Regions from separate parts of the Paenibacillus andongensis genome, predicted to be linked through region 1. Evidence: riboswitches for the same ligand, from Rfam matches in the RefSeq annotation. Region 1 holds a riboswitch; the other holds the start of a gene.
What was found. Region 1 has a riboswitch for FMN ahead of ribD (bifunctional diaminohydroxyphosphoribosylaminopyrimidine deaminase/5-amino-6-(5-phosphoribosylamino)uracil reductase RibD). Riboswitches for the same ligand answer to the same signal wherever they lie in the genome.

Region 1 (8,360 bases):
GAACGCCGCGACCCTTTCGTTTGAAGTCCGTTCTCATATCTTTGAGCAGATCACGAACCAAATAAAGATCAAGCTCCATGACTTCAGCTAATTGCTTGGCATCCAATCCTTCGTCGCCAGAGGCAAAGAGCAGTCCTTCAATAATTGATTTCATCTGTTGGAAATTGAGTGTCAATGTCAGAAACCTCCTCTTTTGCTTGGATGACGATGTCTTCAAATAGTTTGTACTGATAACAAATCACTTTTTTCATTTTCATTAATTCGAGTATCGCCAAGAAAGTCACGACTATTTCTTCACGTGTCATTTCGTAATCAAATAGCTTTGAGAAAAGCAGCTTACCGCCTTTAAATTTAAGTAAGTCAATAACCTCTCGAATGCGCTCTTTAACTGAAATTTCATCTCTTCGTATTCTAGTTACCACATTGCGGTTAGCCAGCTTCCTTAACGTTCTCTGAAAGGCAAACAGTAGATCTGCGACATCAAGTCCCTCTACAGGGTTCTCCTGAATGTCTGGCCGGTATGATGTCAAATCCTCTGGTTCTCGCGTGTACACGAGACTGCGTTCTACCTCTTTATCCCTGAGCATGTCGGCAATTGATTTGTACTTCCGGTATTCAATTAGCTTCGCAACAAGTTCCGCGCGAGGATCTAACGAGTCGTCCATATCATCAAAATATTCATCAAATTCAATAACAGGCGGCTTAGGCAATAGCATTTTGCTCTTGATAGAGAGAAGTGTTGCGGCCATCACAAGAAATTCACTCGTAATATCCAGCTCCAATTCATGCATAGCTTGAACATAGCCCAAGTATTGATCTGTTATTTCTTTGATCGGAATATTATAAATGTCGAGTTCATTTTTATCGATAAGATGAAGTAAAAGATCAAGGGGGCCTTCAAATGCTTCTAACTTATAGGTTACTTTCATTTCATTCTCCCCCTTGTCATAGTGAAAATAGATTCATAACAAACTGCGCGGCAAACGGATACAAATGTCCGAGCGCCCATTGACCAACTGGTGTAACCAGTAAAACAATAACCAGAATAAGTGCATAGCGTTGATTACGTGCGAACCATCCTTGCTTGCGGGAAGCAACTAGTCCTTTCAAAATAAACCATCCGTCGAGCGGATAAAGGGGTAGTATATGTATAAGGCAAATCATTACATTGACGATAACGCAGTACTGCAAATAGACTCGCCACTGTTCAACGGCAGTGGATTCTGTCCCTCCTCCCACCAAAGCCGGCAGAAAGAAATAAAGCCACCAGAAGAACAAAACGAGCAGTAAATTCGTAAAAGGTCCCGCTAAAAATACAAGTGTGTGCGATAGCCTCGGTCTCTTCTTAAAACGTGATTCATCTACCGGTATTCTCTTTGACCAGCCATAGGGACCGAAGACGATCATAGCTAGCCCCAAGGCATCTAAATGTGCCAAGGGGTTTAGCGATAATCGTTTGCTTTCTCGAGCTGTACGATCTCCGAGCAGCCAAGCTACCCCCGCATGGGCCGCATCGTGCAGCGTCATTGCGATCAGAAATGCGAACAGCCTGGGCAGCAGTGTTTCCAAATGATAATAAGAAAGCATTACGAAGTGAATTGCTTCGTCAAGTTCGCCATTTCAATCGCAGTTACGGCAGCTTCCCAGCCTTTATTTCCAGCTTTGGTACCCGCACGTTCCACTGCTTGCTCAATGGAATCTGTCGTCAAAACACCGAAAATCGTGGGAATGCCTGTTTTCAGGTTAATAGCAGAAACACCTTTTGCCACTTCGCTGCACACATAATCAAAATGTGGAGTTGATCCTCGAATTACCGCACCTAGTGTAATAACAGCATCGTACTTTCCGCTTTCAGCCATTTTTTGAGCGATTAGCGGAAGTTCGAATGCGCCTGGTACCCAAGCAATATCTACTTCGTCCTCATTAACGCCATGACGTTTCAGAGCGTCCTGTGCGCCACCCAACAATTTGGATGTAATAAATTCATTGAAACGACCTACAACGATACCATATTTCAAGTTTTGCGAAATTAAATGTCCTTCAAAAATGTTAGCCATGGTGAGATTCTCCCTTTCCTATTTGAACAAGTTATTTGGATTAGATTGGATTATATGCCGCTGCCTGAGTCATGAAAACTAAGCATATGACCAAGCTTGTTTTTCTTCGTTTGTAAATAACTGAGGTTATCAGCCTTACTCTCCATTTGAATCGGAACCCGCTCAACCACTTCAAGGCCGTAGCCTTCCAATCCTTTAATTTTGCGTGGATTATTCGTTAATAGACGAAGTTGAGTGATGCCAAGATCTTTCAAAATTTGCGCCCCAATCCCATAATCCCGAAGATCTGGAGCAAAGCCAAGCTTAATATTCGCCTCTACGGTGTCTAATCCCTGCTCTTGCAAGGCATAAGCCTTCAATTTATTGATTAAACCGATTCCGCGACCTTCCTGTCGCATATATAATAATACACCATTGCCCTCTTGATCAATCTGTTTTAATGCGGCATCCAGTTGTGGACCGCAGTCGCAGCGATGAGAATGGAAGACATCTCCAGTCAAGCACTCAGAATGAACGCGTACCAACGTTGGTTTGGAAGGGTCAATTGTCCCTTTGACAAGGGCCACGTGCTCTTTGTTATCCAGTAGGTTCGTATAGGCAATAGCCTTGAAAGTGCCAAAATCAGTTGGAAGCTTAATTTCAACTTCTCGCTCAACCAATTTCTCCTGCTGATTTCGGTAATGAATTAAGTCCTGAATCGTGATAATGCGCAAGTCATGTTTCGCTGCAATTTCCATCAGATCCGGTACACGCGCCATTGTTCCGTCTTCTTTAATAACTTCGCAAATGACGGCTGCCGGATAAGATTCGCACAAGATAGCCAAATCAACAGCCGCTTCTGTATGTCCAGTTCTGCGGAGTACGCCGCCCTTTTTGGCAATTAAAGGGAAAATATGGCCGGGTCTACGGAAATCTTGAGGTTTTGCTTCCGGATCTATCAAGCCCATAATCGTTCTTGAACGCTCATGCGCAGATATTCCCGTGCTTGTTTCTACATGGTCAACAGAAACCGTAAACGCTGTTCCGTGATAATCCGTATTCCGCGCGACCATGGGAGGCAGGTCAAGTTCTTGTGCACGTTCCTCTGTAATTGGTGCACATACGAGTCCACGTCCTTCCTTGATCATGAAATTAATGACTTCAGGTGTTGTTTTATCGGCAAGCGCGATAAAGTCGCCTTCGTTCTCACGGTCTTCATCGTCCACCGCAATAATGACTTTGCCTAGTTTGAGATCGTTAAGCGCTTCTTCTATGGTGTTGAAGATTATTTGTGTCATATTCACCTCTCCTAAGAGTTTTGCTTTAGCAAAACTATCTTCGTAAGCATAAGCTTGAGCTTTGCTTTAGCAAAGCTTTCTTCGTAAGCATAAGCTTGAGTTTTGCTTTTGCAAAACAAAATTCGTACTGCTACATAAAGCCGTTATCGGCAAGAAAGCTCGCAGTCAGCGTACTTTGCTTTTTCCCGTTTCCATCGGAAGATTCAGATGGACCGAACTTTAGTAGACGCTCCATATACTTACCTAGCACGTCACATTCTATATTGACCGAATCCCCGGCCTTTTTATCATGGAGAACCGTTTGAGCGAGAGTATGCGGGATGATGGAAACCGCCACTTCACGATCATTGACATCAACAACGGTAAGGCTTATGCCGTCAATTGTGATGGAACCCCCGGAAATGATATATCGGAAAATGTACTTATTCTCCGGTTCGAACCGATATACGACAGCATTTTCTTCGGGTATTCGTGAAAGTATCGTTGCGGTTGCATCCACATGTCCTTGGACAATATGCCCGCCGAACCGACCATTCGCTGCCATGGCCCGCTCCAAATTCACGCGTGTGCCAGTTTGTAGTTTGCGAAGATTCGTCTTGCGATATGTTTCTGGCATAACATCCACGGAAAATGAGTCGTTATCAAAGGCAATGACCGTCAAACAGACGCCGTTTACAGAAATGCTGTCACCCAGGTGGACATCTTCAAGCACTTTCTTGGCAGCGATAGTCAACACCATCGCTTGCCCTTGACTATGAATGCGGCGCATGTGGCCGATTTCTTCGATAATTCCGGTAAACATGCAAGTCCTCCATTCGTTAGCTCTTATAATTCGGATAGCCGGTTATGCAAATATCCGGACCGAACTGCTCGACCTTGAGTCGGTCGAGCGTAATCGCATCATCCATCTTCGCGAAGCCGTCGAAGTTGATGTTTACAGGTGCTGCAGAGCCACCGCCGATAATTTTCGGCGCAAACATCAGCACCAGCTTATCGATCAGGCGCCGTTCCAGCATGGCGCCGTTAAGCTTCCCTCCACCCTCTAGGAGGATGGAGCCGATTTCGCGCTCGCCGAGCTGCCGCATGGCGAGCGTCAGGTCTACCTGCGGGCCGTCCCCGCAGGTAAGGACCGTGATGCCGTGCGCTTCCAGCGCGGCACGTCTCTCTGCGGGCGCCTGAGCGCTCGCGAGCAGGATCGTCGGCTGACGATCCTGCTCCGTGAGCACCCGGGCACCCAGAGGGACTCGCAAGCGCGAGTCCGCGACGATCCGTACCGGCTGCACAGCCGGTACGTCGCCGCGCGCGCTCAGCAGCGGGTCGTCGGCGATGACCGTGCTAACGCCGACCATGATCCCCTGGTGCCGATGGCGCAGGGTGTGAACGAAGGCACGTGACGCTGGCGACGTGATCCACTTGCTGTCGCCAGTATGCGAGGCGATGCGACCGTCCAGCGTGCTCGCAGTCTTCATCGTCACATAAGGCATGCGGGTGACGATGTATTTGTTGAAGGCCTCGTTCATGGTCGCGGCCTCCTCTGCAAGCAGCCCAACCGTCACATCGAGCCCATGCTCTCTCAACTTAGCGATGCCTGTCCCAGCAACCTGCGGGTTCGGATCTGTTCCAGCGACGACAACCCGTGACACGCCCGCCTCAATGAGTCGGTCGCTGCAAGGTGGCGTCTTGCCAAAGTGACTGCACGGCTCTAATGTCACGTAAGCCGTGCTGCCCTTAGCTTCCTCGCCTGCCATTTGCAAGGCGAGAACCTCGGCATGGCCATGTCCGCGCTTCAGGTGTGCTCCCATGCCAACGATGCGTCCATTTTTCACAAGGACACACCCTACTACAGGATTAATCCCCGTCTGCCCAAGAGCACTTTCAGCCATTTGCAGAGCCAGTCTCATGTATGCTTCGTCATTCAGTACATGCACGAAGTTCACCGCCTTTCAAAATTCCTTCCAAAATTTGAATGCAAAAAGGCCCCTCCGTATATCGGATAGGGGCCAGAGATTGTCTAGATAACACGAAGAAGCTTCTACCATCCATACTTGCCGCATTTTTGATCAAATCAAACAACACCGACGTATCTGCTTCAAAAAACAGACCTGCCGAATTTTTGTTTACGTGAAAAAATGTACAAGCATGCATAGCGAAATCAAATGTTCGCGTTTTCCTTCTCCCATCCAGACTATACTGTCGGTTCCGGAATTGCACCGGATCAGCCGTAGCGAAGCTGTGTGTCAGGTACCGCTAGCTTCAAAACGGGTCACGGACTTATCGAAATCATGTAACGGGTACATGCGATCGAATCACCGCCGGTGTGGAATTTCACCACGCCCCGAAGGTTTTGCATACATATAAAAGTAACTTACAACTAAGAACTAGCTAAAAATTACTTTGGTAATGAAAAATTTATCACTCACACTTACAAAAAGCAAGTGCTTTTTTGCTTTTCATGTTAATTTCTTACTTTTTCTATGATTTCACTCGGAATTAACTCAAAAAAAGAAACCTGTTGAAATGAATCAACAGACTTCTTTTCGAAGAAACGATTTATACTTCTACAACTTCAACTTTCTCCATCAAATCTTTGCCTTTGAAAGCATCGACTAACTCCATGCCTTTGGTTACTTTACCGAATACGGTGTGTTGTCCATCCAAATGCGGTTGTGGTTGGTAAGCAATATAGAACTGGCTTCCACCTGTATTTCTGCCTGCATGAGCCATAGCCAAGGAGCCGCGCTCATGTTTGTTCGGGTTGATTTCACAGTTGATTTGGTAACCAGGGCCACCAGTTCCTGTTCCTGAAGGACAACCACCTTGTGCTACGAATCCTGGAATAACACGATGAAAAACAAGTCCGTTGTAGAAACCGGAGTTTGCTAATTTTTCAAAGTTAGCAACGGTATTCGGAGCATCGTTTTCGAAAAGATCGATAACGACTTCGCCGCCACCTGCTAGTTTAATTTTTGCTTGTTTGGCCATTTGTGGTCCACTCCTTTAGGAAATAATATCTTATTCTACTATGAAACCTTCCATTTCACAAACTGCACTATATTTCTAACACAATTCTACCCCGACCATGTTCGGTTTGACAGCGAATATGTGCTTCCCGCAACGTGTGAAGTTGCCGATATGGCTGGTCTGGTCCATGAGCAGGTTTACATCGCGACATTCGAAACTCGAACTGACATTCCATTTCGATGAAAAAAACGCAAAGAAGGAAACCCCGGAAAAGCTGAGGTTTCCTTCTTATTATTAAACAACCAATTAAACGGTCTCGCTCATCTGTTTCATTCTTGCAGGAATGATGTCATTACCCACGATATTTTCGAACGTTTCGCGTTTCACGACGAGATCACTTTGACCATCTTTCACGAACACAACGCCTGGACGGCGGATACGGTTATAATTGCTTGCCATTGCATAATTGTATGCACCTGTACAAGATACAGCGAGAATGTCTCCTGAACTTACTTTTGGCAGGTTCAGATCCCAGATCAGCATATCGCCGCTCTCACAGCATTTCCCTGCAATAGATACAACCTCGGTCGGTTGCTCTGTTGCGCGATTAGCCAACATCGCCTCATACACAGCATCATACAAAGCAGGACGTGGATTGTCAGTCATGCCGCCATCAACAGCTACATATTTACGCACCCCTGGAATATCCTTGGTTGTACCTACTGTGTACAACGTAGTTCCCGCGTCACCAACGATGCTGCGACCTGGTTCAACCCAAATTTCGGGCATCGGAAAATCATTGCTGCCGAAGTTGTCTTTAATCGCGTCTGTAATAGCTTTCACATAAACGGCAACCGGAAGTGGACTATCTTCATTCACATAACGAATTCCGAAACCACCGCCCAAGTTAATGACCTTGAACGTAATGCCTATTTCTTTGCGAACTTGAACGGCAAAGCCAGCCACTTTCTCAGCTGCCATGCGGAAGCCTTCTACTTCAAAAATTTGGGAGCCAATATGGGAATGAACGCCCAATAGTTCCACATTACTTAATTGCGAAGCTTCTTGAACTGCGCGGAATGCCGATCCATTGCCCATGTCGAATCCGAATTTGGAATCCTCCTGGCCAGTAGAAATATATTCATGCGTATGTGCCTCAACGCCCGGTGTAATCCGCAGTAAGATCTTCACCTTTTGGTGCTTCTCTTCGGCAATTGCATTCAACATTTGAAGTTCGATAAAGTTATCAACGACGAAACAGCCGATTTTGGCATCGATCGCCATTTCCAATTCAGCGATTGTTTTGTTATTGCCATGGAAATGAATTCGCTCTGCTGGGAAGCCTGCTTGGAGCGCCGTATAAAGCTCACCATCGGAAACAACATCAAGTGACATTCCCTCTTCGTCTACGATTCGGCACATCGCCATTACGCAGAATGCTTTACTTGCATAAGCCACTTGGAATTTCAGACCGGATGCTTTGAAAGCTTCTACGAATTCACGGCAGCGCCCGCGTACTAACGCTTCGTCAAATACATATAAAGGTGTGCCGTATTCTGCAACCAATTTCGTTGCATCGACACCGCCGATTTCGAGGTGGCCTTGGTCGTTTATTTTACTAGTACCATGTAAATACATAGCTTTAATTCCCTCTCTCCCTGAACCATCTTCTTGCTATATTCCGCCAAAGAGGTTAATGTACATTACTATTAAAAGTACCATATGGCATGCGCTTTTGACAATACACGCTTCGACATAAAAGCAAAAAAGGACAGGGAAATCCCCTGTCCTTTTTAGGTTATTTTGATTTTGGTTGACGTGTGCCATCGATTGGCTTTGTAATACTTAGCCGCGTTTTGCCAGCAAGCACCGGACGACGAACCAGAATCGCAAAGAAGCTTTTGGCGTTAAATGGAATAAAGGGCCACATATAGGGTGCATTAAAGGATTTCCTCGTGGCCAGCAGAATCAGCCATAACGTTGAGCCTACTACAAATCCAGGGACGTGGAAGATCGCCACGATGATTAAGAGAGCGAGCCTTACTATTCGATTAGCTAGACCCAA
Region 2 (8,360 bases), 330 kb from region 1:
CGGATATGGGCAGCCCTTTTCTATACAGCTACTATAGATGAAGAGATGAATACGAAGGAGCTCATACAATGTTACCTAACTTTCCGACAAAAGGGCCACATGGCGTAAGATTTGTTTATTTCACACATTTGGAAGTGAATAGTGTCGCTTTAGCAGGGACCTTTAACAATTGGAATGGCGATCGCAACTATATGAATAAAATGGAAGATGGTAATGGTTGGGAAATTGAATTGGCGATACCTAAGGGGAGACATCTTTATAAATTTGTAGTGAATGGGGAAGCATGGATTTTGGACCCATTGAATCCAAGTGTGTCGGAAGATGGGCAAAATAACTCGGCTATTACGGTTACTGAGCAGGGAGAAGTATTGATCAGAACCCTTGAGATTTCCAAAGAAGAACCTGGATATATGTTTGAAAACTTTACGGCTATCCCAAGTCCCGAATGGCTTAAGAAATCGGTGATTTATGAACTTCATCTCAGGGGGTTTACAGAAAATGGTTTTAATGGTCTAACAAACAAAATCGACTATTTCAAAAAAATGGGAATCAATACACTTTGGCTGATGCCTTTCAACGAAGTTGGACTTATAGGTAGATTAGGTGAATTTGGCGACCCCTATGCGGTAAAAGATTTTTATTCCATGGATCCTAGCTTCGGAACCAAAGAAGATCTACTCTCATTTATTCGTAAAGCTCATGACAGCGGGATCAGAGTCATTATGGATTGGGTGTTGAACCGCACAAGTGTGGATCACGTAATGACAGGAAGCCATCCGGAGTATTTTACGCGTAATGAGCAAGGTGAGATTTACTATGATGTGCCCAATCGGGCGTATTTCGCGGGTCTAGATTTTAATAACCGCGAGATGAGGAAATATGTCATTGAGGCAATGAAATATTGGATCGTCCAGTTTGATTTTGACGGTATTCGATTGGACGATTCGGACATTACGCCTTATGATTTTCTCACTGAAATTAAGCATGCCCTTCAAGAAGTAAAAACTGATCTTATCCTGATCTCGCAATCCTACGATGAGTATCACCATATTGAATCTTGTGACTTGACCTACGACGGCAGTCCCCGCATTCTGATACGGGATATGGCTGACGGAACGATCACACAGAACGATTTTATAGCCATTTATAACTCTCATAAGTACAGCTTTCCGAGAAATGCGTTAAGAATGAAATGGCTGGAGGAAAAAGAACGTTCAAGAGCTAGTGACTATTTTGGCGAAAAGCTTGCAAAAGCAGCTGCATCTATCTTTCTGACGCTTGAAGGGGTCCCCTTCATTATGATGGGACAGGAATTTAATGAAACTACGTTGGAAACATGGACATCCTTATTCGATGAATACAGGCTGAATTGGGATCAATTCGATGCGGAGATGTTTGAGCACTATAAATTTCTGATCCATCTTCGAACGAATAATCCAGCATTTTGGAAGGGCGAACTAACGTTCATTCGCAATTCGGAAGAGTTGGTTTTATCTTACTTGAGGCAGTACGAGGGTAGTGAATATTTGGTGGTTGTTAATTTATCAAATGATTCATTATTTGTAAGTTTTGATCATGACACCTTGGCAGGCGAATTCATCAATGATAGAGTAAATTTGATCTATCGAACTGGAAGAGACAACCTTAGTTACGTAAATGATTCATCTAAACAATGGATTAATAGTTATGAAACAATCATATATAGAATATCCAATTAGAAAAAGATTTATCAAGTTTGTTTTGGTACAGTAAGCTTGTACCACAGCAACATGCTTAGAGAACTAAGACCTACCAAAAATAAAAGGCCATAAACGTGTTTGAAGGAATAAGGAAGTGGCGTATTCTTTTGAATCTCGAGAAGAATTCCACAAATCGCAACCGAAATTGAGCCTCCAAAAAATTGGATAAGCTGCATAAGTCCCATGCCAGAACCTATTAATGATTTTGGAAGAATACGTGAGGTCTCGTTGTTCAAAGATGCAATCGTTGCTGAAAAAGCAGGTGAAAAACAAAGATATCCAAGAAGTGTAACAAATGGCGAAGCACCAAGAGTCGTATAAAAACCAATCATCACCAAAGATAACATACAATGCCCTATAAACATAAAGCGTAGATTCCCGTATCGATCTATCCATCGTCCGACAAAACGTGTCAGGAAGGCTGACAAAATGGCCCCTGGGGCTATGGTTAAGCCAATCATCATAGCTGATTGATGGAACAACTTGGCTAGCACCAATGGCATTAGAAATAAATTACCAAGGTTCAAAACCAAGATGCAAAACCCGATCGTAACCAGTTTAAGATAAGTTGGATTTCTCAATAGTTCAGGGTTAATGAACGTATTGTCTGCTCGTTTCAAGTGCCAAGCATGTAGAAGCAATGAAAGACAACTGACGGCAAGCCAAGCGGCAGAAACTTGCGTCACAGCTAACAGCAGCGTAGTTGCATTAACGATCGTTAAGCAAGCACCCAGAATATCGAACCGAAAGGCTGCCGCATTTTCTTTGGGAAGCAGTCGCACTAGAATAGGAAGTATAACGAGAACCAGACAAGTAATTGCGAACAATCCGTTCCACCCAAAATATTCACTGATCAAGCCGCCAACGATTGGACCGAGCCCGAAAGCCATAGCGCTTCCTGCGGAAATCATGGCGATGGCTGACCCTCTTCTTTCAATTGGAATATATCGACTAGCCAGAACCAAACCAAGGCCTGCCATCACCCCAGCGCCTGCAGATTGAAGAATGCGAGCCATGAGTAAAGCATGGAATTCCCGGGCAAATAATCCGAAAATCGATGAAAGACCCAGCACCAAGAGCCCGACGATCAGCAGTTTACGAATCGGTAAGACATCTGAGAGCCTACTATAAATAACTGTCGATAAGGCATATCCGATGGAGTAGCTAGAGATCACCCATGATCCGAGATCTGCCGTGATGCCAAGATCTTGAATAATACTAGGGATAGAAACATTGAACATCGTTGTATTCATGACAACGATGAACAAGCCAATCGTCCATACCGGCATTACAATTTTATCGTTCATCCTTTACCATCCTGTCTTACTAGTATGTTATTATATCTATCCCCTATTATACAAATGTCACTCCAACATAAAAAGAGCTGCCCGCGGCAGCTCTTTTTATGTTTCCATGGTTCGCTGGCTTTTCCTTTCATGAATAATAGACTGTTTATTTATCCACACTACAGGTAGAGGAAGAAAGTAATTAAAGGGGGAAAACGGTATGGAAAAGATTTTATTGCGGATTTTATTTGCCTCATCATTAGCAGCTGCCCCATTCGTTTTGAAACGTAATAACTTGCTCATGTATCTAACCGTATTCTTTGCGAAATGCGTTTTGTCAAGTTCGTTAGATTCCTTCTTTATTAAAAAAGGGAAGATATCGTACCCCGTTCGTCCATTGGCCAAAGTATTTGATACCAATATTTTGTACGATTTGTTATTCTATCCTCTTTTAAGTGTAGTCTGGGTTAGATATACGTATCAAAGCAAACCACTTGAACTCATAACGAGAAGTCTATTTTTTAGTGGACCAATGACTTTGCTTCAATGGTTTTTAGAAAGGAAAACCGATTTGTTTAAATGGAAATCCTGGACGGCTCTTCATACATTTGCATGCATTAATTTTACTTTGTTTACAATAAGAGGGTTTGTGGGTTTATTAAAAAGAATTACACCTGATATGTATGTAAGAGGAGAAAATTATGTAGAGGAACGATCACACAGTAAGATGCTTTCACCTGAGATCATCGCAAGCATGGCAAATCACCGACTGCCAAATGACAACTATGCACAAATCCAATAAAATTGAGAAATTATTATGGAGCATCGCACTCCCTGGGTTTGGTCAGTTTTTAAACGGGAAGTATTTTAAAGCAATCACGTTGATCATCATGGAATTCATCGTGAACTACATGTCAGATCTCAATCAAATTATTATCGACAGCTTCAAAGGAAACATTCAAGAGGCCATCCAACAAACCGACTATCATTGGCTCATGTTTTACCCCTGTCTCTACATGTTTGGAATTTGGGATGCTTATAAAGACGGGGGAGATACCGCAGAGTATGCGTATATTCCTTTTGTATTAGGAGCTTTTCTAGGGACAGTAGGTATCATCTATTCGGATGAACTTCAACCTTTCGGTATTCTTTTGGGTCCCGTATGGCTGCCTATGTTGTTTTCATTCATTGGAATCGCGATAGGTATTGTTGTGTTTCTTTTTTTAAAACGACGCCACTCGATATTATAAAGGGTATCCCTGTCGGATATATAGGACAGATGGAGATCCCTTTTTCTTTTTGCATCTATCACTTCAGGATTATATATCATGTATGTTGTATATACCCAATCGTCATTTCTACCATAAGCATAAGATATAGTATGGGGAAATGGGGGGAAGTAATGTTGAAAAATGCATTAGTGAAGAAAGAGCTAATGAAGAAAGAACCAGTTAAGAAAGCACCAATGAAGCAAGAAAAAGCGAAGAAAGCCCCAGTGAAGAAAGAAATGGTGAATAAAGAAATATTGAAGCAAGAAAAAGTGATGCAAGAATTTCCAAGCAATATATTTGAGATGCAAGAAACAGAAGTCGTGCATAATTACATGAAAAGTCCGAGTACAAGGGAGGGGAGAAACGGTATGACGAGAGTCTCGAGAGAAGAAATTAATGACAAAATTAACGAAGCGATAGATGCACTCGGAGCCTCAAAGCGAAGTGTTTCGGCAGACAAACTGAGACGAGCGGATGAAGAAATTGAGAAGGCCTTACGTATTCTTTTAAGAGCGCAAGGTGAAATAAATACGAGAAGAAACTGGTATATAACAGAGTGAAAGTTATCATGTTGAAAATTGCAGAAGGTGAAGCGAAGCAGAGATGAAAATCCTTGCTTTTTTTATTTTAAGATGTTAATATTCAATTTAATGTTACTTGTATTAAGTAAGTGTGAATTTGAGATTTGAACCTTCGGGGCAGGGTGCAATTCCCTACCGGCGGTGAGGATACGTAAGTATCTCAAGCCCGCGACTCCCAGTCTGTTTAGACGGGGACTGACTTGGTGAAATTCCAAGGCCGACGGTATAGTCCGGATGAGAGAAGGTGAAGGACAACTTGTTAAAAATTCTATTTTTAACAGGTCTGTTTGTCAATGCCCCTGTTGCTTGTAAACAGGGGCATTGTCTCTTTCAGAAGGTTCAATTCAAAACATCATCTAGGGATCTTTGAGCTAATCTCAAAGTCTCGCCTATTGGGAGGTTTTTGAATTGGAAAATGTATTTAAGCTAGGAAGTAAGCGCGCAAGTTTGTATTCATCAAGTACCAGCGGTATCAATGGGATCTGGTATGTAGCACTTGGAGCTACACTTTGGGGGTTGGACCCTCTCTTTCGAATCTTATTGTTGAAAAGTTTTACCTCTGCTCAAATAGTGTTCATTGAGCATTTGCTACTGGCCTGCTATGCGCTTCCAGTGCTGATCAAGTACCGTAAGTCCTTAGCCGGAAAACTATCACTAGCCGTAATTGGTGCTCTTCTATTTATTTCTTGGGGTGGATCGGCCATAGCCACCATACTCTTCACTTCAGCTTTCGCTCACGGCAGTGCAAACTCCGTCCTGCTTTTGCAGAAGCTGCAGCCCTTATTCGCCATTGTATTGGCTCGTTTACTGCTTAAAGAGACACTGCCTTCCAAATTTTTTGTCTATGTCGGATTGGCGCTGCTGGGCACGTATCTGTTAACGTTTGGTTTTAATTCACCAGAGATGGGCTTAAAGGATTTAGGCACGTTAAGCTGCTTATTTTCAATATTGGCGGCTGTCTTATGGGGTGGTTCGACCGTCATGGGCAAGTACCTGCTTCAAAAAAACTTGGATTTCCCTGTTGTTACCTCACTGCGCTTCCTGATGGCGATCCCGCTGCTAACGGTTGTTCTTTTGGTAAGTGGCGATGCTTGGCATGTAGGCGGTTCTAGTGGTGATCTGACACTTATCGCAGTCAACCTGCTGTTTCAGGCCTTTTTCCCAGGGTTGATCAGCATGCTCCTTTATTATAAGGGGCTGTCATCAACCAAGGCATTCTTTGCAACGCTTGCCGAGTTAGCTTTCCCAGCAGTAGGAGTATGTATTAACTGGATCGTATTTGGTCAAAAGCTGACCTTAGGGCAATTAGTAGGTTTTGTATTTATTTGGTTAACCCTATGGTTCATGAGCCGTAGTAAAGGAAATGTTTAAGCCATATCAAACAAGAATTTCGATCATAGAATGTAAAAAGGAGCTGTCCCAAAAGTAGAAAATCTACTGAGGACAGCTCCTTTTTCTACCCCTCAAGGTGTATATAACCCTTTTGGACAGCTCTTTCTATTTTCTTAGAAACGAGTTGCAAGATCTTTTGCTTTAGTAATTGCTTTTTCTTTAATGGATTGCGCTTGATCCGGAGTTACAGCCATGCCTTCAACAAAAATGCCTTCGAAGGATGGGATACCGTAGAATTGTGAGATTTTTTTCAGGTAGCTGAAGCCACTTTCGAATGCAGCAGCAGGGCCTTCGGAATAAATGCCGCCACTTGCTTGGATATGCAATCCTTTTTTGTTTGTCAACAAGCCAACAGGACCACTTTCCGTATATTTGAAAGTTTTGCCTGCAACAGAAACGGCATCAATGTAAGCTTTCAAAACTGGAGGGAACGAGAAGTTCCACATTGGAGAAACGAAAACATATTTATCTGCAGCTACGAATTGGTCAACCAGAGCGCCTAAACGTGCTACTTTTGCTTTTTCTGCATCAGACAACTGGTCAAAAGCAGTTCCTGATTGTAGTTTTCCCCAACCGCTGAATACATCAGCATCAATTTGAGGAATATCTTCTTTGAACAGATCAACTGTAATAACCTCATCTGATGGGTTCGCTTCACGGTAAGCTTCGATAAATTCTTTACCTACTGCAAGGCTGAAAGATGTTTGGTGATCGTGCGGGTGTGCTGTGATATAAAGTACTGTTGCCATAATGAATAACTTCCCTTCTATACTTAAATTAATTACAGTTGTTATTATAACTTATTTTGCGTAAATTTCAAACAATAAATTAGTAACTTATAATATGTGTAAAAAAGGATCGCTCAGGGAGTTTATTTAGCTCTCAATGAGGCGGTCTTTTTTTACGAAAAGAAGCATAGAAAGTAATCAAGGTATTTGATTATTTTGAAGATTTACAAATTATTATCTTGTGGTTAACACAAGACAAACAGTTAAGCGTTATTTTAGATATGTGGGAACGGTCTCACACGAAGAAATGGGGTTACAGCATGGATCTTACGATTAAGGAAATTGCCTTGCGTGCCGGTGTATCCAAATCAACCGTATCGCGGGTGATTTCTGGCAAGGGCTATACGAGCTTGGAGGTACGCGATAAGGTGCTCCAGCTGATTGAAGAACTACAATATAAGCCAAATGCAGTGGCAAGGGCTATGGTTTCACAGAGAACGCACAACATTGGCGTACTCATTTATCGCCAGCATCATCCCATTGCGTCTCATCCGTTTTATGGCAAAATTCTTGATGCTATTTTGATGACAGCCGCCAAATTGAATTATTCCGTTTTCGTTACGACAGATCATGATATGTCGCTGCGTTCTGCCGATTTTATGATGGAAAAAAGGGTGGATGGGCTCATCCTGATCAGCCGCTTGCAGCAGAATGTCATTGACTACATCGCTAATTTCGGAGTTCCCTACGTGATGGTCAATGGCTCGACGGATGTCGACGGGGTCATGCATATAGTCAATCAAGACGAGGAAGGCGGGCGGATGGTCGCCGAGTATCTAACAGATGTAGGACATCGTCAGATTTTCGTAATTGCTGGGCCGCAGACGCATCGCAGCCACAATTTGAGGCTGAAAGGGTTTAAGAATTACATGTCAGAAATGGGGTATACGATCCTAACATCTTCCATCTTGCAAGCATCGACTTCCACCTTCGGAGAAGGGTATGAGTTAATGCGCACCCATTGGGAGCAGTTTCGTGCAGTAGGGTTTACCGCGCTATTTGCCACCAACGATATGATAGCCCTGGGTGCCATGAAGTTTATGTTGGAACAGTCCATACGCATTCCTGAACAGGTAGCGGTTGTAGGCTTTGATGATATTGATTTTGCCGCTATGTTCTCACCCTCCTTAACAACCGTCAGGGTGAATACTGAGGAGATGGGAACCCAGGCCTTTAGCTTGTTAGACAAGCTTATCCGCCAGGAAGCGAACATTGAGAATCCTAAGCAGCTTGTACCCAGATTGATTGTTCGGCAATCAACCCAATAAAATTCTCTCGAAAAGGAGTTGTTAGTCCGCATGCG

Region 2: another riboswitch for FMN. It lies ahead of NYR53_RS22605 (DMT family transporter); the one in region 1 lies ahead of ribD (bifunctional diaminohydroxyphosphoribosylaminopyrimidine deaminase/5-amino-6-(5-phosphoribosylamino)uracil reductase RibD).

The regions. Positions count from the first base shown of each region.
Region 1 covers NZ_CP104467.1:4,625,354-4,633,713, forward strand. The annotation lists gene scpB (SMC-Scp complex subunit ScpB) at 1-154, opposite strand, end outside; gene NYR53_RS21090 (segregation and condensation protein A) at 138-929, opposite strand; gene NYR53_RS21095 (site-2 protease family protein) at 946-1,587, opposite strand; gene ribH (6,7-dimethyl-8-ribityllumazine synthase) at 1,587-2,057, opposite strand; gene NYR53_RS21105 (bifunctional 3,4-dihydroxy-2-butanone-4-phosphate synthase/GTP cyclohydrolase II) at 2,108-3,334, opposite strand; gene ribE (riboflavin synthase) at 3,465-4,136, opposite strand; gene ribD (bifunctional diaminohydroxyphosphoribosylaminopyrimidine deaminase/5-amino-6-(5-phosphoribosylamino)uracil reductase RibD) at 4,153-5,262, opposite strand; FMN riboswitch at 5,499-5,681, opposite strand; gene NYR53_RS21120 (peptidylprolyl isomerase) at 5,885-6,316, opposite strand; gene lysA (diaminopimelate decarboxylase) at 6,602-7,933, opposite strand; gene NYR53_RS21130 (spore germination protein) at 8,094-8,360, opposite strand, start outside.
Region 2 covers NZ_CP104467.1:4,957,681-4,966,040, reverse strand. The annotation lists gene NYR53_RS22630 (alpha-amylase family glycosyl hydrolase) at 69-1,718, shown strand; gene NYR53_RS22625 (MFS transporter) at 1,730-3,046, opposite strand; gene NYR53_RS22620 (CBO0543 family protein) at 3,246-3,827, shown strand; gene NYR53_RS22615 (hypothetical protein) at 3,811-4,275, shown strand; gene NYR53_RS22610 (hypothetical protein) at 4,428-4,856, shown strand; FMN riboswitch at 4,982-5,127, shown strand; gene NYR53_RS22605 (DMT family transporter) at 5,325-6,248, shown strand; gene NYR53_RS22600 (FMN-dependent NADH-azoreductase) at 6,383-7,018, opposite strand; gene NYR53_RS22595 (LacI family DNA-binding transcriptional regulator) at 7,237-8,325, shown strand; gene NYR53_RS22590 (ABC transporter permease) at 8,356-8,360, shown strand, end outside.